DNA from 2 places in the Lacibacter sediminis genome. Region 1 is predicted to be linked to the other one. Evidence: riboswitches for the same ligand, from Rfam matches in the RefSeq annotation. Region 1 holds a riboswitch; the other holds the start of a gene.
What was found. A riboswitch is a leader RNA that binds a small molecule or an ion and turns the genes downstream of it on or off. The one in region 1 is predicted to bind cobalamin.

Region 1 (12,721 bases):
TTGCCAACTGATATCTGGGTGCCGAGTACATACAGAGTAAAACCACAGATCGGCTGGCAGTATGCAGCAGGGTTCTTTAAAAACTTTAAGGATAACATGTGGGAGACCTCTGTTGAAGTATATTACAAAACCATGCAGAACCAGATCGAATACAAAGAAGGGTATACACCGGGCATTGGTGATCCCGAAGAAAGTTTTGTATTTGGTAAAGGATGGAGTTATGGTGCTGAGTTTTATGTAAACAAAGCAAGAGGTAAGTTTACAGGTTGGATCGGTTATACTCTTTCATGGACATGGCGCAGGTTCCCTCAATTGAATGATGGTGATAAATATCCCGGCCGTTACGATCGCCGGCATGATCTGAGTGTTGTGACCAACTATCAGCAAAACAAGAAATGGAAATATTCGGCTGTGTTTGTATTTGGTACCGGTAATGCTTTCACATTGCCTGAACGTTTCTTTTTGGTGGATGGTGTGCTCACGCAGCAGTATAGCCGCATTAATCAATACCGTTTACCTGCTTATCATCGCCTCGACTTTTCTGCTACGTTAACACCTCAACCAAAGAAAGTGCGTAAGCTCAGAACAGAATGGGTGTTCAGTGTGTACAATGCGTACAGCCGGCAAAACCCCTACTTTATTTACTACGATCAAAAAGGAAATCCTTTGCAGGGAACATTGGAAGTGGAAGCAAGACAGGTATCATTGTTCCCCATCATCCCAAGTGTCACCTTGAATTTTAAGTTGTAAACGCATTTATCTCAAAGCCACGAAGACGCAAAGCAGCACAAAGAGGAATCAAATTAATTGGCTTCTCTGCTTTTATACTTCGTGTTTCTTCGTGCCTAAGGACTCAACAAAGAATATTTAGAGTTTGCTTAGATTTGCCACCTTGCTGCTTAGCAATGAATAAAATCGAATACGCTTGTTTATGCGAAAAATTATTTTCTTTCTTTTAGCCGTCCTTGTTGCAACAGTTCATTTACAAGCCCAGGCAATACCGGATTACAAACGTTCGGATTTGCCAATAGAAAGAAGAGTACAAGATCTGCTGCAACGTATGACGCCGGAAGAAAAATTCTGGCAGTTGTTCATGATACCCGGCGATCTTGGCGATAATCCATCGCAATACAAAAATGGCATCTTTGGTTTCCAGGTGAATACAGTTCAGCAACAACATGGTGCAGCAGCACAAATCCTCAACTATAAACCGGGACAAACAGGCAAACAAACACTTACCAAGATCAATGAAATACAAAAATATTTTGTTGAGCAAACAAGGTTAGGCATTCCCATCATTGCATTTGATGAAGCCTTACATGGTCTTGTGCGTTATGAAGCAACTGCTTTCCCGCAGGCCATTGCATTGGCTGCTACATGGAATACATCGCTGATGAATAAAGTGGCTGCGGCTATTGCAATGGAAACAAAAGCAAGAGGTATTCGCCAGATACTTTCTCCGGTTGTAAACCTTGCAACAGATGTACGTTGGGGAAGAGTGGAAGAAACCTATGGTGAAGATCCTTTTCTTACTTCGACTATGGGGATTGCTTTTGTAAAGGCATTTGAACAACGTGGTGTTGTTACTACTCCCAAACATTTTGCTGTGAATCATGGTGAAGGTGGAAGAGACAGTTACCCTATACACTACAACAACAGATTGCTTGAGGAAACTTATTTCGTTCCGTTTAAAGAAGTGGTGCAAAAGGGTGGCGCAAGAAGTATGATGACGGCGTATAATTCACTGGACGGTTCTCCCTGTACAGCCAACAACTGGCTGCTGAATGAAAAATTAAAAAAGGAATGGGGCTTCAATGGTTTTGTTATTTCTGATGCAGGCGCAACAGGCGGTGCCAATGTGTTACACTTTACAGCAAAAGATTATGCAGAAGCAGGAAAGACATCTGTTGAGAACGGATTGGATGTTATTTTTCAAACAGCCTTTGAACATCATACATTATTTGATCCGCATTTCCTTGGTAAAACAATGAACCAGGCTGCTATTGACAGTGCTGTGGCAAGAGTGTTACGTATCAAATTTGAACTGGGCTTGTTTGAACATCCTTATGCAAAGGTAGAAGATGCCGGGCAATGGACTGCTGCATTGCATCACGATCTTGCAAGAGAAGCTGCACGCAACTCATTTGTATTATTGAAAAATACAAGCGCACCCGGCAAACAAACAAACGTATTGCCATTAAATAAATCAACAGAACGAATTGCAGTCATTGGTGTTGATGCTGTTGAAAAAAGATTGGGTGGTTACAGCGGTCCCGGCAATATAAAAGTGTCGATACTTGATGGCATCAAAGCAAAAACAGGAAAGACGACGAATGTATTGTATGCTCCCGGCCCCGGAAGAGAACATAAGACATGGGCCTTTGTACCCGGTAGCAATTTATCAACTGTAAAAGATGGAAAGAAAGTAAAAGGGTTAAAGGCAGAATATTTCAATAACGTAACCATGCAGGGACAACCTGTGGTTGAACGTATTGATGAAGAAATAAAATTTCAATGGACTTTGTTTTCTCCCGACCAGGCAAAGATCAATTATGATTTTTTCTCCGGAAGATGGACAGGTAAATTAAAATCGCCTGTAACCGGCAACTACAAAATCGGTATTGATGGAAATGATGGCTATCGATTATACATCAACAATAAGATGATCATTGATAACTGGAAAAAACAATCGTACTCAACTGCACTTGTTGATCATTATTTTGAAAAAGGGAAGGAGTATGATATCCGTATTGAATATTACGAACCTGCAGGTAATGCATGGATGCGTTTGATCTGGAATGTGGGCGTGCAGGATAACAGTGAACAGAAAATACAGGAAGCTGTACAGGTTGCAAAGAACAGTGATGTTGCAGTTGTGGTAGTTGGAATTGAAGAAGGGGAATTTAACGACCGTGCTTTATTATCGTTACCGGGTAAGCAGGAAGAACTCATCAAACGTGTTGCTGCAACAGGCAAACCTGTTGTGGTATTGTTGGTTGGCGGAAGCGCCATTACCATGACCAATTGGTTGGATAAAGTAAACAGTGTGCTCGATATCTGGTATCCCGGTGATGCAGGTGGTAACGCTGTTGCCGATGTGTTGTTTGGTGACTATAGCCCGGCCGGAAGATTGCCGATAACTTTTCCTGTAGCAGAAGCACAGTTGCCGCTTGTATATAATCACAAACCAACTGGCCGTGGGGATGATTATAATAATCTTACAGGTCAGCCATTATTTCCATTTGGCTTTGGGTTGAGTTACACCAGTTTTGATTACACTTCGTTGAAAATGGATAAGGAAGTTATTCGTGCAGGTGAGAGTATGCGTGTATCATTCAAAGTGAAAAATACGGGAAAAGTAAAAGGCGATGAAGTAGTGCAACTGTATATCCGTGATGAGTTGTCGTCTGTAGCAAGACCTCTTAAAGAATTAAAAGGATTTCAACGTATAACGCTTGCAGCGGGAGAAGAGAAAGAAGTAGCTTTCACCATTACACCCGACATGCTCAAAATGTTTGATGTAAATATGAAAGAAGTCATTGAGCCGGGTGCATTTCGTATCATGATCGGCAGCTCCAGTATGGATATACGGTTAAGGACTCTGCTGGAAGTAAAATGAAGATGAGTGCTTGTATATAAATAGAAAAAAGCTGTACTGCTCAACTTTTACCACTGAAATCTATTTTAAAGTTATTGACACTGTCATAGGCTGCCTTTTCTGCAACCCTTCACAATACTGTAACACTTTACAACTGATGCATTCAGTTATCTTTGCCGTTTATGCATAATTGCAACACATACGCTTTTATCTTTCTCCCTGTTTGCCCTGTTGGTTCCTGCTAACCAATCGGGGATGGTCCTTTCTGTTATTTTCTTTTCTTAAACTTTAAATACATGCGTTATGAACAACGAATTGAACCCGGTGGTTCTTTGCGAAGAAGATTTTTCTAAACTGAAACAATTGGTAGCATTGCCCGGTTCTGCTAAACAGGGCGAGATGAGTCTTGCACATGAAATAGCAAGAGCTATTATTGTAAAGAATGATTCCTTTCCACCTAATACAATACGGATCGGATCAACAGTTTGTATTGAAGATGTGGAAACAAAAAAGACGCATGAGTTTACGATTGTAATGCCTTCTGCTGTCGACATCAAACGGAAATTTGTATCTATACTTTCGCCAATGGCTGCTGCCATTATTGGTTTTCGCCAGGGCGAAGAAGTGATATGGGAAATGCCCTCCGGTTTAAAACGTATTCTGATTAAGGAAGTGCAAACGCCTTTGCCCGCCTGAGAAGAGCAATGTATTAATTGACACAGGACTGAATGAAAGAAGAAACCCCTTGTTGAGTAAACAAGGGGTTTAAGTTATTTGTTGCGCTGAAAATTAAATATGAAAACAATTATACTTCTGCTGCTGTAATTTTTTCAGCACTGGTTTTCTTTCTTGTATGCTTTAAACGATCCGCAATTGTATTGAGTATTTCCGTTGCTGCATCGATCTCATCTTTCTTGTTCGAAATACTTTCAACATTAAAGCCAACCGGTATTTGTTTCTGTGCTGCGAATTCTAAGATTTCATCAGCGATCATGATCGATGTTTTTACCGATGTATTTAAAATATCTTTCGCATGTTTCAGATCATTGTACAACCACTTCGGCACTTCAATGCCCAGCCACTTCATAAATTCCAAAGTTTTGATGGAACCGCATGGGCTTAGTGTAAAGAAGATGGGTTGCAGTTCATAGCTGTTATCGATCGAATCGTAGTGATAATCGGAGAGGAGGTTCTTTGATTCGTACACGTTGTACACGCATTGCGATACAAAGAAGCTGCAGCCTTTTTCTGTTTTAGAAAAGATACGTTTGTGCTCGTCGCCTTTTTTGGAATGACGCTCCGGAATAGTAATACCACCCAGCAATAAATGCTGATGCTGATCCTTTCGCAGATCGTATGCATCGGTTAATGCAAAGTTTGTTTCAGCGATCTGTGCACTGGAAGATGCGCCAACAAACACAAAGTTTTCGAGATCGTTGTTTTTGCTGAGCCATTCATTGAAGGTTTCCTTTGTTTGGTTGGCAATACTTTTATAAATAATGCTGGGTGTTTTGATGCTGCTCAAATAATTCCGGAAATACTCTTCGGGTGGAACAGTCTGGATGAACGGAAATGTGCGTTGTTCGTTTGTACGGTGACTTTCATCCTGGATATCGTAAAGGATCAAGCCATCAATTGCAAGATCGTTGATGCGGTTGATCTGCTTTTCTGCAATGATCTGCAGTTTTTCTTTTTCGGTAGTGATCTTCGGCGGCGCAAAACTGTAAAGCAGTAATCCGTTTTCCCGGGCTTCTATTTTTTCCTTTAATGATTTCATTCGTTGTATAAACAGTTCAATTTAGTTATAAGAACGGTCAAAGGTAGGTGCAGACAAACAAACAATTGATAGGAAAATTCAAGAGCAGCTTTATTATAAGCTAATTTGGGTTTTGAAGGGGTTCATTGTCTGGTGCCCTCGTATAACGGATAAAAACGATGCACTTTATCAGACCATGCGTACCTACGGTACGCTCACGTTGCTGTTGTATTTGTCTACCCACCAGTTGCTCCTACGGAGCAGGGCTATTGTGTGCATTCATTTGTTGAGTAGGGTTGTATTCTGTTCCGTAGGAACAATTGCCGGGTAGAATGATGTTGTTGAATGATGTTTTCGTGCCGTAGGTACGATTGGTGAAGTGAAGATGAGATGTTGTTTGTTTTGTTGCATGTGTTGTTGGTCGGAGACGCAACAACGGCGGCAGGGTGCAAGTCTGTTCATACATAGATACATTGTTGGGCTTAGGTAATACCAACAACGGCAAAAGACCATGCATACCTACGGCACGCTTTCCTTGCTTTTGTATTTGTCTACCCACCAGTTGCTCCTACGGAGTAGGGCTATTATGTGCATTCATTTGTTGAGTAGGGTTGTATTCTGTTCCGTAGGAACAATTGCCGGGTAGAATGATGTTGTTGAATGATGTTTTCGTGCCGTAGGTACGATTGGTGAAATGAATGTGAGATGTTCTTTGTGTTGTTGTAAGTGTTGTTGATCGGGAGACACAACAACGGCGGCAGGGTGCAAGTCTGTTCATATGTACATTGTTGGGCTTAGGTAATACCAACAACGGCAAAAGACTCGCCGTATAACGAATTTTATACAGTGAGTTCAACGACTTGCCCTTCTTGAAAAAATTCCTTTGGATAACCTTTCAATTCTGTTGGTCGAAAAACGTAAATGTCAAATTGAGGGTCTTCCTCTTTTGAAAAGGGATACATCTCTAAATAGTGAAAGATTGGAATGCCATTTAATAACGAGCCTTCTTTTACAACAAGAGGCTCCTTAAAATTTAATTGTCGTGCTACGATAAATTGCCCACGATTGTGATGGTCGAATACTTTAAGAATTTTAAATTCTATAATCATAAGGATTTATCAATAGTTGTGGTTAAAATGAATGCTTTGGCGATCTGGTGGTGTTTTATACGTCGAGTCGGTTTCACCAGACTCGCCTGCGAATGAAGACCGTTATTTTGCCAGCAAGATTTTTAAAGCATTGTTAGTCGCATCTTCGTTCAGTCCAATTAACGGACTTGTTATGACACATCTGCTCTTAATAGCTACTGGCAAATCATTAAGCGAAAGGTCGTCGTCAATAATTACAAAATTATATTTGTGACCACCATTGTCAAACCACTCTTTAATTTCTGTTGCTCTGTTCAACATTGTTTCGATTGATTTTTTTTCGTTAAGTTTTGCAATTGAATTCGTCAAAATACCCCGTTGCCTAAAGATCTTTTTCCAAGTCTCGATGGAGTAATTAACTCTGTGAGTTGAGGTTAAAACAATGTCAGCTTCAGTTTCTATAATCAGACGCTGTAAGTTCGTCGCTGCATTGTCATTAAATTTCATAAAACCGTCTGCAAGAATTTCTGTCGCCCTCCAAGATGGGGTCGTTACCAAAACTCCGTCTATATCTAGTAAGATTATCATCTTTTTTTATAGTCGATTCTCCTGAGAGGGACTCGCCGTTATTGCTTCTTTTCTTTTCCATTATACGGCGAGTCGGTTTCACCAGACTCGCCTGCGAACGAAAGCTGATGTTGTACGCATCGTCAAGTGTCACCAAAACTTCCACCAACGCTTTTCCGTCTGTTGTTTAGCTAAGGCTCTTTGTTCTTCTTCTTTTTCTATATTAGCCACATCTTCTTCTGTGTAGAATTCACCATCGTCACCCTGCACCTTAGCTTTTAATGCCGAAGCAATCTGTATCATTTTGCGAATGGTCGGTGCATCGGGGTTCTTTGTGTCAACACTTCCCTTCCAATAAGAAAACCAAGGTCTTGAGTTTGCTTCTTGCTCTGTAGGATGAGCCTTCCACTCGCAATAGCCTATTACATTTTGATGCAAGGCTTCTGAACCAATTTTGATGTCATAACCATTCGTCAACTCCAGTTCTTTATCACTGTTTACATAAGTAAGCCATTCCTCTATTGAAATGTCCGAGGTTTCTGTGTCAGCCCAATGTTCCCGCCTTGTTATATGAAGTTCATAGCCCATTGACTTGTTAAAAGCTTGTGATGGTCAAATTTGCGTACAACACTAAATTATACGCCACTCCTCATAAAACCAAACTTCTCGTTAATCAACACAAAAAATCCCCTTGCTTCAACAAGGGGATTTCTATTTTCTTCTTTATCATTTTACGAACCGCAACTGATACAGCCATCTTCCATGCTGCAGGTTGGGCCATCTACTTGCGTAGGTTCAATGTCGGTTGTTGTTTGTGCTGCCTGTATTTTTTCTGTTGAAGGAATCACCGGGCTTATTTCATTGCTCGCCTGTTTCTCTACGGTAAACTGCACCGCTTGTGTGGCAGCTTGTGTGCGCAAATAATACATACCTGTTTTCAAACCTTTCTTCCAGGCGTGGAAATGCATCGAGGTGAGTTTGGAAGCCGTTGGATTATCAACAAACAAATTCAACGATTGTGATTGACAGATATATGCACCACGATCAGCAGCCATGTCAATGATATTGCGTTGCTTGATCTCCCAGACTGTTTTGTACAGTTCTTTGATATCAACAGGGATCTCCTCAATGTGCTGGATAGAACCATTGGCTGCAATGATCTTATTCTTCATGCTGTTGTTCCATAAACCAAGATTCACCAAATCTTTCAGCAAATGTTTGTTGACAATAATAAACTCACCACTTAATACACGACGTGTATAAATGTTGGAGGTGTATGGTTCAAAACATTCGTTGTTGCCAAAGATCTGTGATGTAGAAGCTGTAGGCATTGGCGCAACCAGCAACGAGTTACGTACACCAAATTGTTTTACTTCTTCTTTCAGTGTAGCCCAATCCCAACGGTCGGTTGGTGTGGTGCCCCACATATCAAACTGGAAAATACCTTTCGATACCGGTGAACCTGCAAAGGTTTCATAAGCACCTTGTTCTTTCGCCAGATCTTTACTTGCAGTCATTGCCGCAAAGTAGATGGTTTCAAAAATGTTTTTGTTCAACATTTTTGCGAGGTCACTTTCAAACGGCAAACGCAACAAGATGAATACATCAGCCAAACCCTGTACACCTAATCCAACAGGACGGTGTTTCATGTTTGATGTTCTTGCTTCTTCAACAGGATAATAATTGTTGTCGATGATCTTGTTGAGATTTTTGGTTACCTGGTAAGTAACCTCGTATAATTTCTCATGATCGAATTTGCCGTCAATTACAAAACGGGGGAGTGCCAGTGATGCCAGGTTACATACCGCCACTTCTTCCGGGCTGGTGAATTCCATGATCTCTGTGCACAGGTTGGAACTTTTAATGGTACCAAGGTTCTGTTGATTTGATTTGCTGTTGGCTGCATCTTTATACAGCATGTAAGGTGTGCCTGTTTCGATCTGCGATTGCAGAATAGCAAACCATAAGTCTTGCGCCTTGATGGTTTTTCTTGCACGACCTTCTGCTTCGTATTTGGTATAAAGTTTTTCAAATTCATCACCCCAGCAATCACTTAATCCCGGTGCTTCGTTTGGACAAAACAAACTCCATTCGCCATTTGCTTCCACACGTTTCATAAACAGATCACAGATCCACAGTGCGAAGAACAGATCTCTTGCACGCATTTCTTCTTTACCATGATTCTTACGCAGATCGAGGAATTCGAATACATCTGCATGCCATGGTTCCAGATAAATCGCAAATGCACCTTTACGCTTACCACCGCCTTGATCTACATAGCGTGCTGTATCATTAAATACTTTCAGCATCGGGATGATACCATTGCTGGTACCATTGGTGCCGCCGATATAACTACCTGTTGCACGGATATTATGAATAGCCAGACCAATACCACCTGCGCTTTGTGAAATTTTTGCTGTTTGTTTCAGCGTATCGTAAATACCATCAATGCTGTCTTCCTTCATCGTTAAAAGAAAACATGAACTCATTTGTGGTTTTGGTGTACCGGCGTTGAACAAAGTAGGAGTGGCATGCGTCATCCAACGTTCACTCATTAAGTGATAGGTTTTGATCACGCTCTCAATATCTTCTTTATGAATACCAACAGCCACACGCATGTACATGTGCTGCGGACGTTCTGCAATTTTTCCATCGATCTTTAAGAGATATGATTTTTCCAGTGTTTTAAAACCGAAATAATCAAATGCAAAATCACGATCGTAAATGATGGTGCTGTCTAACAGCTCCGCATTATCTTCAATGATCTTCATTACATCATCAGCAATCAACGGTAATTTTTTACCTGTTGCTTTATCAACATAGTTGTAGAGGTTTCGCATGGTTTGCGAGAAACTCTTGATCGTATTCTTGTGCAGGTTGCTCACGGCAATGCGTGATGCAAGAATTGCATAATCAGGATGTGTAATGGTGAGTGATGCTGCAGTTTCTGCTGCGAGGTTATCGAGGTCGGTTGTTGCAACGCCTTCGTAAATACCTTCAATTGTTTTCTTGGCAACATCAATAGGGTTCACCATTGGACTGAGGCTGTAACTCAACTTCTCGATCCTCGCTGTAACCTTATCGAATTTTACTGATTCTGTTTTGCCGTTTCTTTTTACTACAAACATAATGGGGTGTAAGTTTTATGATTTGCTATAATGTAATTTGGTAATTAGTGAGTAGTCAGTGGTGAGCTGCGTACCCAGTTTAATAGTATTCTATTTGTTCGGCACCACTCACGACTCACCATTCACCACTCACAGTTCTTAAAAATCTTCTTCCGTTGAAAACATCTGCGATTCTTTATTGCCCATCACACCGGCTTTCTGGTAATCGCCTACACGCTTCTCAAAGAAATTTGTTTTGCCCTGCAGGGAGATCATTTCCATAAAGTCGAATGGATTGCTGGCATTGTACACTTTTGCACAACCCAGTTCTGCTAACCAACGATCAGCCACAAACTCAATGTATTGCTGCATCAGTTTTGCATTCATACCAATCAAGGCAACAGGCAACGCTTCCGTGATGAATTCTTTTTCAATCTCCACAGCATCAGTAATGATGGCTCTTACTTCTGCTTCAGTAAGTTTGTTTTGCAACATGCTGTAGAGTAAGCAGGCAAATTCGCAATGCAAACCTTCATCGCGACTGATCAATTCGTTGCTGAATGTTAAACCCGGCATCAAGCCACGTTTCTTCATCCAGAAAATAGAACAGAAACTACCGCTGAAGAAAATACCTTCTACTGCAGCAAAGGCAACCAGACGCTCCGCAAAACTTCCGTTCTCGATCCAACGCAGGGCCCATTCTGCTTTTTTCTTTACAGCAGGAACGGTATCAATCGCATGAAACAGTTTATGTTTTTCCTGCGGGTCTTTAATATAAGTATCGATCAACAGTGCATAGGTTTCGCTGTGGATGTTTTCCATCATGATCTGGAAACCATAAAAACATCTTGCTTCGGGCAACTGCACTTCGCTCATGAAATTCACCGCCAGGTTCTCGTTCACGATACCATCACTTGCTGCAAAAAAGGCGAGTACATGGGAAATAAAATGACGTTCGCCACTGTTGAGGTTTTCCCAATCTTTCAGATCGCCGCTCAGGTCAATTTCTTCAGCTGTCCAGAAGCTTGCCTCGTGCTGCTTATAATGTTTCCATATTTCAGGATAATTAATTGGTAGAATTACAAAACGGTCTTTGTTTTCCTTTAACAGGATTTCTTCTTCTTGCTTCATTTTTCTTCTTTTACGTGTTGACTACCGGGGACAAGTATAGTGCTGAAAGAGTGAGTCACTTTAGAGGTGACGAAAACGATCAGTACAAATGCTTTTCTCCCGAAAGCGTTGTGACTAAATTTTCCAACCGGCAGGTCTTCTGACTTGTTCGCTGCTGAGCACCTTCCCATTTCGCCTGAAGCGGAACAGTGGTATGTAGAGTCAACAGGTGAGTGGTGAGTTGTGAATGGTGAATAGTGTTTCCGCTGAGGAAGCATTCACCATTGACTATTCAGCATTCACTGAAAGAACTTACAGCTACGGGGATAGTTCAGGATTTACACCTGATTCCCTTTTAATGCAATGCGCTGAAGCGTATTGTCAACCGAGACGGACTGTAAAATAAACCCCAATCGGTTGAATAAGCAGAAGTTGTTATTCACGTTATGTTGAAAAAAAAGAAAAAGAATTGTTGGCCGGAAACAGGTTGAACGAAAACCCGCATCTGCACTTAGTTTCACGCAAATTGCAGGTATAATAAGGTACCTGCACTGATCGCCATGATTGCCAAAGCAATAAAACCAACGATATTTTCTGTGCGGTTGTTTACATTCTCACCCATAATTTCTTTGTTGTTGGAAATGTGCAGAATAATCGCAATGAGCACAGGTGCCGTAATACCATAGAGAATGGCCGTGTAGATCAACGCTTTTACAGGCGATATTCCTACATAGTTGAGCGATAAACCAAGGATAAGCGATATTGCAATGATGATGTAAAAAGCTTTTGCTTCGTGAAACTTCTTATCAAGCCCTTCTTCCCAGCCAAATGTTTCAGTGATGATGTAAGAGATCGAACCACTCAACACCGGAATAGCGATCAACCCAGTGCCAATAACACCAATGGAGAAAAGCAGGTAGGCTAAATCTCCGGCCAAAGGTTTTAATGCACTGGCGGCTTGTTCAACGGTATCGATCTGGTGAATACCTTCTTTAAACAAAACAGTACCGGTGGTAAGAATAATGAAGTACATCACAAAACCGGAGAAACTCATGCCCAGGTCTACATCCCTGTTCATAGCATGTACCAGTCTTTTATCAACAACCAGGTGTTTTTTCCTGTGTTTCATTTCTTCTACTTCAACAGAAGCTTGCCAGAAAAACAAATAGGGTGAAATGGTGGTGCCGAGTATGCCCACAAGAATCGCAATAAAATCTTTATCGAATTTGATGGTAGGAATAAAAGTCGATTTTAAGATTTCTCCGAAGTCCTGCTTATATAAAAACGGAACAATAAAATAAACAAGCATGACAATGCAGAGATATTTTAAAGCAGCCGCAATTTTTTGATAGGGCAGGTAAATGATCAAAACCAATAGAATGATGGTAAACAGAACGCTGAAATAAGTTGCATCAACCGCAGGAAACAACAGGTTGCCGACGGCACCCATGCCTGCAATATCGGCACCAATATTCATCACAATTGCCGGAAAACT
Region 2 (12,721 bases), 1.1 Mb from region 1:
GATACGTTTGCAGAAATAGCCTACAAACTGCATTACAGCAGCGCTGCACATTTATCAACACAGTTTAAAAAAGTAACAGGATTAACACCATCGCATTTTAAAGCATTAAAAGAGAAGAGAAGAATAACCATACAAAATATTTAAAAGGTTGCTCTTTCCGTCATTGAATTCTTTATAATAGTTCTTCTAAAGGAATCTCACTTAATCTTATCGCACAGGTGGACAATCCCAACTGTTCTTCCTGCCGAAACGATAGATCAATCCGACTGTGATGCTGTAATAATGATCCTTACGATCCGGATTAGCAGCACGGCTGAACCCATCTAAATAATCAGTAAACAAAAACCGATACGAGGCTTCGGCATTCAACACCAACGTTGGAGAAATAGAATAACGCATACCTGCACCAACCGGCACTGCAGGCATAAGTCGTGGTGTGCGTGTAGAAAGATCGGTTGATAATTGTGAAAATAATTCAGGTTCGGCTTCAAAATATGCAGCATTGAATGCACTTGCATCTCTGCGGATGCGCACTAAACTTAGCGCAGCTCCGCCAACTACATATGGCGACAATTGTTTTCCTGCATCGGCCCAACCGAGCGGACTCCATACAAATTGCGGCGACAGTTCAACCAACGATGTTCGGAAATTAAAGTTGCGTTGCTGCCTGTAAGCGGGGTTGTTATACTTCGCATCATCACCATGCAATGATGCAACTGACAACTGTAAGCGTAGCGCCATCGTTTTATTGATTAATCTGGAACCATGCAACACAAATCCCGGGCGAATAGTTTTCCATGAACCGAAACGGCTTGGTGCAAGATCGCCCTGGTAAACAAAGGCTCCCACACCGGCACCAACTTCATACTTCGGTTGTTTGATTTGCGCCTGTAACTGTGAACACATACTGAAAATAACAAGAATGCACTTGCTGATAAAACGGATCATACACATTGGTTTAAGTGGTAACTGTCAATGTTTCTGATAAGCACAGTCCGGAAAATTTCGAATAGAGAGAGATCAGCAGGTTAAAGTATTAACGGGTAACAAATACCGTGCGTATATGTCAATTGTTAAATTCATGCGAAGAGAAAGCGCTTTATTTTTATCTGTCTGCTTATTTATTCAGATGCCATGTGAACAATTCAACAGAAACAAATTTGCAACTGCACAACTGCTCCCCTACTTTTGCTCTAGTAGCGGTTTCCGATGTTCATAGTCGGGATTAAAAGGGAAGTCCGGTGCAAATCCGGCGCTATCCCCGTAGCTGTAAGTTCTAATGATGAGTGATCAGTAATGAATGATGAGTAAAGCACCTGTTGCAACTCATCACTCCTCATTCATCACTCATCCTGCTGATTCTACAAACCACTGTTCATGTAAGGTGTTTGCCACATGAACGGGAAGGTGCTCAGCAGCGAACAAGCCAGAAGACCTGCCGATACTATTTCATTAATCATTTGCTTTCGGGTGAAAGGCAGGAGGTGTAACGGCACATCGCTTTTATATTTCTATTTCTTTTTCTGAAAGCAGTCACAACAAACCCTTTTTTCAACACATGAAAAAGAATTTAATTGTAGTGGCTGCCGGATTATTTATCAGCAGTCAGCTAAATGCGCAGGACAGTACAGTAAAATCATTGAACGAAGTAGTGATTACCGCTAACAAGGTAAACCAGAAACTTCTCGAAACAGGAAAAGTAACCACTGTTATCAATCGAAAAACAATTGAACAAAGTGCAGGGAAAGATCTCGCACAACTCTTAACCGAACAGACCGGCATTGTAATTAATGGCGCTACCAGCAACCCCGGTAAAGACAAAAGCATTTTTATGCGTGGGGCAGGTAATGGTTATACTGTTATTTTAATTGACGGTATTCCGGTGAACGATCCTTCTTTCTCCGGTGCTTTTGATCTGCGTTTATTACCACTCGATCAGGTTGAACGGATTGAAATTGTAAAAGGTGCACAATCCACCAATTATGGTTCTGATGCGGTAGCAGGCGTCATCAACATCATTTCCAAACGTGGTGCATCAAAACCTGCACAGTTTTATGGAAATGCTGCAGCAGGTTCGTTCAACACATACAAATTCACTGCAGGTGTGCGTGGTACTGCTGAAAAAATAAATTATAATTTCTCTTACACACACAACGAATCGAAAGGAATTTCAGAAGCCATCGATTCAACCGGCACAAAAGATTTCGATAAAGATGGTTTTCTTAACAACGCCATTAACTTCAGCGTAGATGCACCGGTAACAAAACAGATCCGTGTGCAGCCATTTGCACGTTACAGTTATTTCCAGGGTGGTTATGATAATGGCTCATTTACTGATGCTGCCAACAGCTTTACATCATCGTTGTTTACAGCCGGTTCCGCAGTGGAAGTAAAAACAGAGAAAGCAGGCGGTCGTGCTTATTTCAGTTACGATGAAATGGATCGCACATTCAACAGCGCACAATGGGGGCCGAGTCCTTATAAAGGAACTAACAAGATTGTTGACCTCTTTGCATATTACCAGGTTGCACCAAAAGTAAAACTCTTGGCAGGTGTTGATAACCGTTATCAGAAAAATCTCGATTCAAATGTGAGCATCAACAGTCCTTATTTAAGTGTGTTCCTGCAAAACCTCGGTGGTTTTTACCTTGAAGCAGGTGCCCGTTATAATAAACATTCCAAATACGGTAACAATTTTACCTACAGCATCAACCCATCGTATGTTCTGAATGAAAACACAAAGCTGTTTGTAAACTATGCCACTGCATTTCGTGCACCCGGCATCAGTGCCTTGTATGGAGCATTTGGCGCTAACCCCGATTTGAAACCTGAACATTCACAAACATTCGAAGCAGGTGTACAAACTTCTTTGCTCAACGATAAAGTAACTGTTCGTGCAGTGTACTTCAACCGCCGCAATAAAGATGTGATCATCTACACATCAAAGTATGAGAACTATGACAAGCAGGACGATTATGGTTTTGAATTTGAACCAACCATTCAGATCAACAAACAATTAAAATTAACAGGCTACTATAGTTTCGTTGATGGCGAGGTTACAACCAAAGCTGCGGGTGGTAAAGACACGAGTTATTTTAACCTGTTGCGCCGACCTAAACATTCGTTTGGTGTAACACTTGGATACCAGGTAACACCTTCATTTTTTATAAGCACCAATGCCTATAACTATGGAAAGCGTACTGATAAAGATTTCAATACGTGGCCTGCAACTGATGTAAATCTTGACAGCTATTTCCTTTGGAGCATTCATGCAGAGTACAGCCTTGTAAAAAACAAACTGGTTGTATTTGCTGATGGTAAGAATCTGTTGAATACAAATTATGTGGAAGTGTTGGGTTACAGCACACCCGGCATCAACTTTATGGGAGGAATTCGTTTTAATCTTTAACAATCAGTGATGAGTTATGAGTAATCAGTTGAACACTCATAACTCATCATTCATCAATCATCACATATGTCAACACAAAAGATCAATCCCCGTTTTGCAGTACTGGCGATCATTATGGTTGCAGTCGCAGCACTGCGTATTCCCAATGCAGCTCAGCTTGGGCCTTTAAGTAATTTCACACCCATTGGTGCAATGGGATTATTTGGTGCAGCTTACTTCAGCAAGAACTGGAAAGCATTTGGTTTTCCATTACTCACCTTACTTGCCAGCGATCTTATCATCAATATTTTTGTTTATGATGGACAATATGGTATTATGTATGGCAGTTGGTATTGGGTATATGGTGGTTTTGTGTTGATCGTTTTACTGGGTCGATTACTTCTGAAAAAAGTATCTGTACAATCTGTTGTTCTTAGCGGTATTACCGGCACATTGGTGTACTGGCTTGTTGTTGATTTTGGCGTGTTTCTTTTTGGTTGCACCGATATTACCACCGGCCAAACAATGGATCACAGTTTTTCAAGTTTGATCAAATGCTATGCACAGGGTGCACCTTACATGAAAAACTTTTTGATCGGCACACTGGTGTACAGTGGAATTATGTTTGGTGCCTTTGAATGGATGAAAGCAAAAAGTCCATCACTGCAAATGGCTTAATGATGAGTGCTCCTCATCATTCATGACTCATTACTCATCACTCATTACTGATCACTCATCATGAAAGCCTGCTCCTTTTTACCTGCTGCTACACAAATGATCTACGACATGGGTTTGCAACATTTACTCCATGGCGTTACGTTTGAATGTCCTTCAACTGCACTGTTGGAAAAACAGAAAGTGGTGCGTTGCGTAATGGAAGGAAAAAATTACAGCAGCGAAGAGATCGATAAAATATTTTCAGCAAGTAAGGCACAAGGCAAGAGTTTATATTATGTAGATGAGGATGTACTCCAAAGCATTCAACCTGATGTGATCTTTACTGAGGATGTATGCGAAGTATGCCAGATCGATACAGCCTGCACAGCAGCGGCCGTTGCAAATCTTGAGAAACAACCAAAGCTAATAACCTTAACGCCCCAAACGCTGGATGATGTGTACTATACTGCGGTCACCATTGCATCTACATTGAGTCATGAATCGGCAGCATATCATTATCTCGCAGGTTTGCAAAAAAGAACAATGCATATTCTTGATAAACTCCGTCGACATCAAATGCCCATGAAGCGTGTGATGCTGATGGAATGGATTCAGCCCATTTATAACTGCGGGCATTGGATCCCTTTCCAGGTGGCACAGGCTGGCGGAATTGATATGTTAAGTAATCCTGGTGGTGATAGTATTGTCTGCAGCTGGGAAAAAATTGTGAAATATAATCCTGAGATATTAGTGATCGCTCCCTGTGGTTTTCATATCGATCGAAGTAAGGAAGAACTGCATCTCTTAACTGAAAAAGCGGAATGGCAACAACTGGAAGCAGTAAAAAACAATGCGGTATTCATTTGTGATTTCGATCTGTTCACGCAACCGTCTGCTTCTACATTGGTTGATGGCATCGAATTATTAGCTGCCTTGTTTCATCCTTCTTTGTTTCGTGTACCCAAACACCTGCAAACAAAATTCCTTCACTTCTCAACCAGGCTAGAGCATGTGCAAGCATGAACACAAAAACTGTCCCCGTTGTGGTGAAGGCTTTGAATGCAAAGTAGGCGATGTTACAAATTGCCAATGTTATGGCATTGAGTTAAGTGTGGAAGAAGAAGCATTCATCACAAAACAATATACTGATTGTTTATGCCGCAGCTGCCTGCAGCAATTAAAAAGCAGGTACACTTTATTTGTTGAACAGAAAGACCGATACAGCAACCGTTAAGATGGCAAAAGAAAAAACATGCAGCAGATGTGGTATTATGTTCGGATGCAGTACAGAAGATAACGGTAATAGCTGTTGGTGCAATCGATACCCCCCGCTATTTACACCTGATCCTGTTATCAATTGCATGTGTCCCGAATGCCTGCTCAAAGCAACAAAAGAAAAGATCGATGCTTATGTTGCTGAAATGACCGTTGAAAAAGCATTAAACAATAACATCGCAAAAGATCTGCCTCCGGCAAAAGAATTGATTGAAGGCATCGACTACTATATGGAGAATACAAATTTTGTGTTCACAGCATGGCATCATTTACGACGGGGATATTGCTGCAGAAGTGGATGCAGACATTGCCCGTACGGATTTAAAAAACAAACAGCATGATCATTTTTATAACAGGTGGCGCAAGAAGTGGTAAGAGCAAATATGCACAGGAGTTGGCATTATCACTGAGTAATAGTCCTGTATATGTTGCTACAGCAAAAGTGTGGGATGATGATTTTGAGAAACGTGTCAAGCGTCACCAGGATGATCGTGATGAACGCTGGACCAATATGGAGGAGCAACGCAACGTAAGTGCTTTGCCTATTGTTAACCGTGTTTGCATTATTGATTGTGTAACATTGTGGCTCACCAATTTTTTTGTGGACACAAAAAATGATGTGGACGCATCCCTGTCTTTGCTGAAAAAAGAAATTGATGCTTTGTGTACAAAGCCAGGCACATTTATCATCATCAGCAATGAAATTGGCATGGGCGTTCATGCAGATACTGAGATCGGTCGCAAGTTCACCGATCTGCAAGGTTGGGCCAATCAATACATTGCAGCATATGCCCACACGGCTGTGCTGATGGTAAGCGGAATTGCTGTCAAGATAAAGTAAGTAGTGAGTGGTGAATAGCGAGTAGAAAAACACTCGCCACTTACCACTCACAATTCACTATTCACAACTCACTATTCACCATATGATCCCATCAATTTTTTGTTGGAGCGGCGGAAAAGACAGCAGCTATGCATTGCATAAAGTATTGCAAGAAGGTATATACGATGTAAAGTATCTACTCAGCACGTTCAATGGCAATTACAAACGTTTATCGATGCATGGTTTGCGGGAAGAACTGATTGAATCACAAGCTGCATCTATCGGCATTCCATTATTAAAAGCATATGTGTACGAAGCAAGTAATGCAGAATACGAACAGCAAATGCAAGCGATCTTATTGCAGGCAAAAGCAGAAGGCATCAACCATGTGTCGTATGGCGATCTTTTTTTAGAAGACCTGCGAGCTTATCGTGAAAGCAAGATGAACGAACTTGATATGCATTGTGTATTTCCGATCTGGAAAACCGATACACAGTGGATGATCAATGATTTTGTAGCGAAAGGTTTTCAATCTGTACTTTGCTGCATCAACGATGGTTATTTAGATGAAAGTTGGGTTGGCCGCACAATCGATCAGCAATTCATCAATCAACTTCCATCTACCGTTGATCCTTGCGGAGAGAATGGCGAGTTTCATTCCTTTTGTTTCAATGGCCCCGTCTTTAATTATCCAATACGAATTGTAATCGGCGAAAAAACCTACAAAGCATTAGAGATCAAAACCAGCGATCATCCCACTCCTATTAAAGATGTGGGCACCAAAGGTTTCTGGTTTTGTGATCTTCTTTTACAAACAAACAACGCATGACACTCGAAGAACAACTGCAACATAAGATCAACAACAAAACCAAACCACTTGGCGCATTGGGTATGCTGGAAGAACTGGCATTAAAGATCGGTACAGTTCAAAACAGCTTATCACCCACGATCAATAAACCGCATATTGTTGTATTTGCCGGTGATCATGGAATTGCTGCAACGGGAAAAGTAAATCCTTACCCGCAGGCAGTAACGGCACAAATGGTGTTGAATTTTGTAAACGGCGGCGCTGCTATTAATGTATTTACGAAACAGCACAACATTGGTTTAATCGTTGTTGATGCAGGTGTGAACTTTGATTTTGATGCATCGTTACCAATTGTACATGCAAAGATCAATCATGGCACAGCCGATTACAGCAAGGTCAATGCCATGAACATTGATGAAGTAAATGCAGCAATCGAAAAAGGCCGCAGTATTGTACAAGGTTTGTTTGATGAAGGTTGCAATACCATCGGCTTTGGTGAAATGGGCATAGGCAATACTTCTTCTGCATCACTTATCATGCATCATTTATTAAATCTTCCGTTAAGTGAATGTGTAGGAAGAGGAACAGGTACTACAGCTGAACAACTGCAGCGTAAACTTGATACGTTAGAAGATGTAAGTCGTTTGCATGAACTCAATCATTACGACATCACTCCTCACCAATTGCTTTGTCGTATTGGTGGATTTGAACTTGCCATGATGGTTGGCGCTTATCACAAAGCAGCCGAATTGAATATGATTATTGTAGTAGATGGTTTTATTGCAACGGCAGCGTTACTGGTAGCAAAGCAATACAATCAAACCATCACCGGTCATTGCGTGTTTGCACATTGCTCCGACGAGAATGGTCACCGGAAAATGCTGGAACATCTCAACGCAAAACCAATTTTACAATTAGGTATGCGGCTTGGCGAAGGAACCGGTGCAGCATTAGCAATTCCATTATTACAAAGTGCTGTTCAGTTTCTAAATGAAATGGCTAGTTTTGAAAGTGCCGGTGTGAGTGGTAAAGAATAATTTGTTGCCGGGAATACTGTAAGGCTCGAAGAAATGCAACTACGCATTCATCTTTCCCCTTTCCCGGCGCTTCTTTCATACTGGCAGTTCAATCATTTATCTTGCATCAACATGAGAAAACAAATTGAAATATTCTTCACCGCACTAATGTTTTACACACGGATCCCTTGTCCGAAATGGGTTACGCATGATGCGGAAAATCTTAACAAAGCCACACGTTATTTCCCCTTCATCGGCTGGATCGTTGGCGGCGTTTGTGCGTTGGTATACATGGGTACAGAATTTTTTCTGGGTGCTCCCATTGCTATCTTGTTATCAATGATAGCAGGCGTACTAACCACCGGTGCTTTTCACGAAGATGGATTTGCAGATGTATGTGATGCATTCGGTGGAGGCTGGACCAAACAAAAGATCCTTGACATTATGAAGGATAGCCGGGTTGGCGCTTATGGAGCGATTGGCATGATACTTATACTTCTGCTGAAGTACACATCATTAAGTGCAATCCCCTTCAGCCAGATGTGGATGGTATTATTAGCAGCACATAGTTTCTCCCGTTTATGTGCAGTGTTGATTGTTATCACGAGTCAGTATGTTCGGGAGAATGATGATGCAAAAGCAAAACCATTGGCGAAATCGATTACTGTTTACGAAACAATTCCGGCCGGCGTGTTTGGATTAGCGCCCCTGTTGCTTTTTCAACGTATAGAAATTTTGTATGCATTGATCCTTCCATTACTTGCCACATTTTTTCTCAGGCGATATTTTCATAAATGGATCGGTGGCTATACGGGTGATTGTTTAGGCGCCACACAACAGGTAACGGAAGTTTTGTTTTACCTGGGCCTGGTAGCCTTTTGGAAAATTGAGTTTATACTTTTGTAAATATTTTTACCGCTGAGAAATAATTTTAAATGAGTACAGAAATCTATCTCATACGGCACACAACTCCTTTAGTTGAAAAAGGAACCTGTTACGGACAGGCCGATTTAGATGTAACAGAAAGTTTTTATGATGAAGCCGCATTGATCAGGGAACATTTACCTGCAACCATAAAATCAGTATATGCAAGTCCCTTACAGCGTTGCAGCAAACTGGCGCAACATCTATTTCCTTCTCACAATATTTCGTTTCATGATGATTTAAAAGAAATCCATTGTGGCGAATGGGAACTTCGAAAATGGGATGATATTCCGCAGGAAATAGTAATGCCGTGGATGAATGATTTTGTAAATGTGCGTATACCGGGTGGCGAAAGCTATCTCGATCTGTTTGCACGCACCACAGCAATTTTTCAACGCATTGCAGAAAAAAAAGAAAGTGCCGCCATTGTTTCACATGGTGGTGTATTGCGTAGCATACTCTCCCATCTTACCAATACAGCATTGCTCGATTCATTCAATGTATTTAAGTTACAATATGGCTGTGTTGTAAAATTGTACTTACAGGAAGATCAATTTGCGCATGAAGTGTTGCATAATGTACAAAGTACATCGGAGCAACATAAGCCAAGTTATAAGTAATTCCCTATGACGGTGAGCCACCCTTGACGAAAGCGGGTGACTCACCGCCTGATCGATGCCCAAAAGAAAAGTTATCTTTGCCGAAACAATCACCATGAACTTCGACTTCAGCCTCAGCCAGCTGCTTACCGTTTCGTTTACTCTATTTGCAGTTATAGATATCATCGGATCAATTCCTTTGTTGATTGCAATGAAAGATAAGATGGGTGCCATCCGTGAATTTAAAGCTACACTCATCTCCGGTGCATTGATGATCCTGTTTTTATTTGTGGGCGAATCGTTTTTGCAGATGCTGGGTGTCGATCGTCGTTCATTTGCAGTGGCCGGTTCTATCGTGATCTTTGTGTTGGGATTGGAAATGGTGCTAGGTCATGAGTTCTTTAAAAGTGATAAAAATGCAAAAAGCGGAACGGTGGTTCCTATCGCTTTTCCGATTATTGCCGGAAGCGGTACGCTCACTACAATCATGTCTTTGGGTGCTAACTACTCTGATCTTGTCATACTTGTCGCCATCCTTTTAAACCTGATCTTAGTATTCTTTGTCCTCAAATCATTAAAGTGGATCGAGAAACTTTTAGGTCCGGCAGGTTTACTTGCCGTACGAAAGTTTTTTGGCGTAATATTGCTGGCCATTGCCGTAAAAATATTTGCTGGTAATGCAGGCGGATTGATCAAATAGAAAAATCCAAAACCCAATAAACAAAATCCAAAAGAAAAAGCAGACTTGACTTACTTCCTGTTTTTTGGGCCTTGTATCTTGGATTTTTAGTTCTGGTCCCGTAGTACAATGGATAGTATAAGAGTTTCCGAAGCTCCAGATTCAAGTTCGATTCTTGACGGGACTACAAAAACAAAAGAGTCGCATCACTGCGACTCTTTTTCATTAAACCTTATCATCATCATTAACCTATTTTAACTGATGTCATCGTTAATGATCCGCCAACGGCCTTGTCATTAAAGAATGAAACAACTTCTTTACTGTTTTGTAACCCTAACGTATACAACAATGGTAAGTAATGTTCAGGCGTTGGAATAGCAAGCTGTGCTTCCCTTCCCAACAATGAATAATTGATCAGCCTATCATGTGTTTTATTCCCGATCAAATCCTTGAACGTATTATTCATTTGCACCGCCCAATCATAACCATATTCAGGAGCATCCAATTTGTCCCAAGCCACCATCCGTAAATTATGTACCATGTTGCCGCTGCCAATGATCAGCACGCCTTTCTTACGTAAACTGTATAATTCTTTTGCAAGATCATAATGATACTGTGGCCCTTTGGTATAATCAATACTTAATTGCAATACTGGAATATCTGCTTTTGGATACATGTGGCGGATAATGGTCCATGTACCGTGATCCAATCCCCAATCGTGACTTAACCCAACATCCGCTGAATGAATCAATGATTTTGTTTCCTGTGCTAACGCCGGAGCACCTGGCGCAGGATATTGCACATTGAATAACGCTTTTGGAAAACCACCAAAATCATGAATGGTTTCCGGAAAATCCATTGCCGTAATATGTGTTCCTTTCGTAAACCAATGTGCCGATACCACCAACACTGCTTTCGGTGTTGGAATTTCACCAGCCATCTTTGTCCATCTCCTGCTGAATTCATTGTCTTCAATTCCATTCATAGGAGAGCCATGACCAATAAACAATACCGGCATCAATTGCTCTTCTTCTTTCAACTCATCTGTAAAGCGGTTAAACGCTGCCAAGCCTGTCATACCCACTGCTCCTGTTACTATTGTTGTTATAAATTGTTTCCGTTGCATGAAACGATTGCTTTGTTAGTAAGCAACTGTAAAACGTTCTTGAATATGCTGCTTCTGCTCCACTTCATCCGCAATGGCAATCGCCATATCTTCTACTGAAATAACACTTCGGTTGTTTTCATCAAACACAGGTGCATCATTCCCTTTTCTATAAGTTCCTTTGCGTTCACCTGAAGTGCCCTGATGCATTTCTAAAGCAGGACTCAAAAATGTCCACTTCAAATCTTTCTCTTCTCTGATCACATTTAAATAATCTCTTGCTGCCAATGCACCTGGTTTCCATTCTGCAGGAAACTGTGGAAGATCAACAAACTGTTCGCCTGTTGCCGTATGCAAACTGCCGGCGCCACCAATTACAAATAAATGTTGTACGCCTGCTTTCTTTACAGCTGATTGAATGCGTTTTGATCCTTCAAGAAAATCATTGTATAAATTTGGATTGGTCCATCCTGCATTGTATGAGCTGATCACCGTATCATGTCCTTCCACAGCACTGATCAATTCCTCTTCATTATTCACATCTGCTTTTACTGCAGTTATATTTTCTGCTGAAGGAAGCTTCTCTGTATTACGTGCAATACCAGTTATCTGATGTCCTCTTTGCTTTAATTCTTCTACGATTGCTGAACCAACAAAACCTGTTGCGCCAATTACTGCTATTTTCATATTGTGTGTATTTAGTTTTTGACAACTACCTGTTTGTCCAGGCGAGTGATGATTGCTTCCTGCGTTGTAATAAATAATCAACTGAATATTTACCACTGCCGGTAATAAACAGTATCACATAGAGAATGAGATATTGTATACCAGGTTCTTGTTTTGCAAACGGATCGGCTGAGTGGATATACAGAACTGCAACAAGCATTGTAATGATCAACGGCACTGCTGCCAGCCTTGTTCCAAATCCAAAAAGGATAAGTACAGAACAGATCACTTCTGCAAATACTGTTAATGTCAACGAAAGTTCACCGCTCATACCAAGTACTGCAGGAAATTGAGCGCCGTTACCTGATAAGAGCATGCCCAACTTTGGCAAACCATGCGACAACATTAATACAGCTGCCGTAATGCGTGTGAGGAGGATAGCCAAATCAATTCCTTTTTGGCTGATGTTAATGCTTACTAATTGTTTCATGTCTAGTGTTTAGTTTAGTGTTTAGATCGTTTATTGTGCAAATTCACCATCTGCTTTAATGATCACTTCATCGCTGATCATTGGTGCAGGAAAACCATTACCTAATGCAAAGTCTGAACGCTTAATCGTTCCTGACAGCTGAAAACCTGCTGTTGGTTTCTTGCTCATCGGGTTTTCAATAACGCCTCTGTAAAGTAGATCCAATACAACAGGCTTTGTAATACCTTTTAATGTAAGATCACCACTGAGTTTGTATTTGTTCTTACCAACGCTTTTAATACCTGTGCTTTTGAA

Region 2: it holds a riboswitch for cobalamin, as region 1 does, so the genes downstream of both, H4075_RS18110 (TonB-dependent receptor plug domain-containing protein) here and H4075_RS13315 (ribonucleoside-diphosphate reductase small subunit) in region 1, are expected to answer to the same signal.

Annotation. Positions count from the first base shown of each region.
Region 1 is NZ_CP060007.1:3,135,911-3,148,631, reverse strand. It holds gene H4075_RS13365 (TonB-dependent receptor) at 1-750, shown strand, start outside; gene H4075_RS13360 (glycoside hydrolase family 3 protein) at 932-3,619, shown strand; gene H4075_RS13355 (GreA/GreB family elongation factor) at 3,902-4,294, shown strand; gene H4075_RS13350 (methylenetetrahydrofolate reductase) at 4,404-5,375, opposite strand; gene H4075_RS13345 (hypothetical protein) at 5,608-5,913, opposite strand; gene H4075_RS13340 (hypothetical protein) at 5,923-6,132, opposite strand; gene H4075_RS13335 (hypothetical protein) at 6,194-6,463, opposite strand; gene H4075_RS13330 (HAD domain-containing protein) at 6,566-7,030, opposite strand; gene H4075_RS13325 (hypothetical protein) at 7,160-7,597, opposite strand; gene H4075_RS13320 (ribonucleoside-diphosphate reductase subunit alpha) at 7,741-10,137, opposite strand; gene H4075_RS13315 (ribonucleoside-diphosphate reductase small subunit) at 10,276-11,247, opposite strand; cobalamin riboswitch at 11,360-11,631, opposite strand; gene H4075_RS13310 (NRAMP family divalent metal transporter) at 11,744-12,721, opposite strand, start outside.
Region 2 is NZ_CP060007.1:4,257,844-4,270,564, forward strand. It holds gene H4075_RS18100 (helix-turn-helix domain-containing protein) at 1-144, shown strand, start outside; gene H4075_RS18105 (DUF6089 family protein) at 208-948, opposite strand; cobalamin riboswitch at 1,184-1,457, shown strand; gene H4075_RS18110 (TonB-dependent receptor plug domain-containing protein) at 1,559-3,409, shown strand; gene H4075_RS18115 (DUF6580 family putative transport protein) at 3,476-4,066, shown strand; gene H4075_RS18120 (ABC transporter substrate-binding protein) at 4,127-5,068, shown strand; gene H4075_RS18125 (cysteine-rich CWC family protein) at 5,055-5,279, shown strand; gene H4075_RS18130 (DUF5522 domain-containing protein) at 5,407-5,661, shown strand; gene H4075_RS18135 (bifunctional adenosylcobinamide kinase/adenosylcobinamide-phosphate guanylyltransferase) at 5,658-6,161, shown strand; gene H4075_RS18140 (Dph6-related ATP pyrophosphatase) at 6,244-6,969, shown strand; gene cobT (nicotinate-nucleotide--dimethylbenzimidazole phosphoribosyltransferase) at 6,966-7,985, shown strand; gene H4075_RS18150 (adenosylcobinamide-GDP ribazoletransferase) at 8,097-8,870, shown strand; gene cobC (alpha-ribazole phosphatase family protein) at 8,900-9,508, shown strand; gene H4075_RS18160 (MarC family protein) at 9,603-10,187, shown strand; tRNA gene H4075_RS18165 (tRNA-Arg) at 10,282-10,353, shown strand; gene ygiD (4,5-DOPA-extradiol-dioxygenase) at 10,411-11,292, opposite strand; gene H4075_RS18175 (NAD(P)-dependent oxidoreductase) at 11,308-11,958, opposite strand; gene H4075_RS18180 (DoxX family protein) at 11,984-12,427, opposite strand; gene H4075_RS18185 (YceI family protein) at 12,458-12,721, opposite strand, start outside.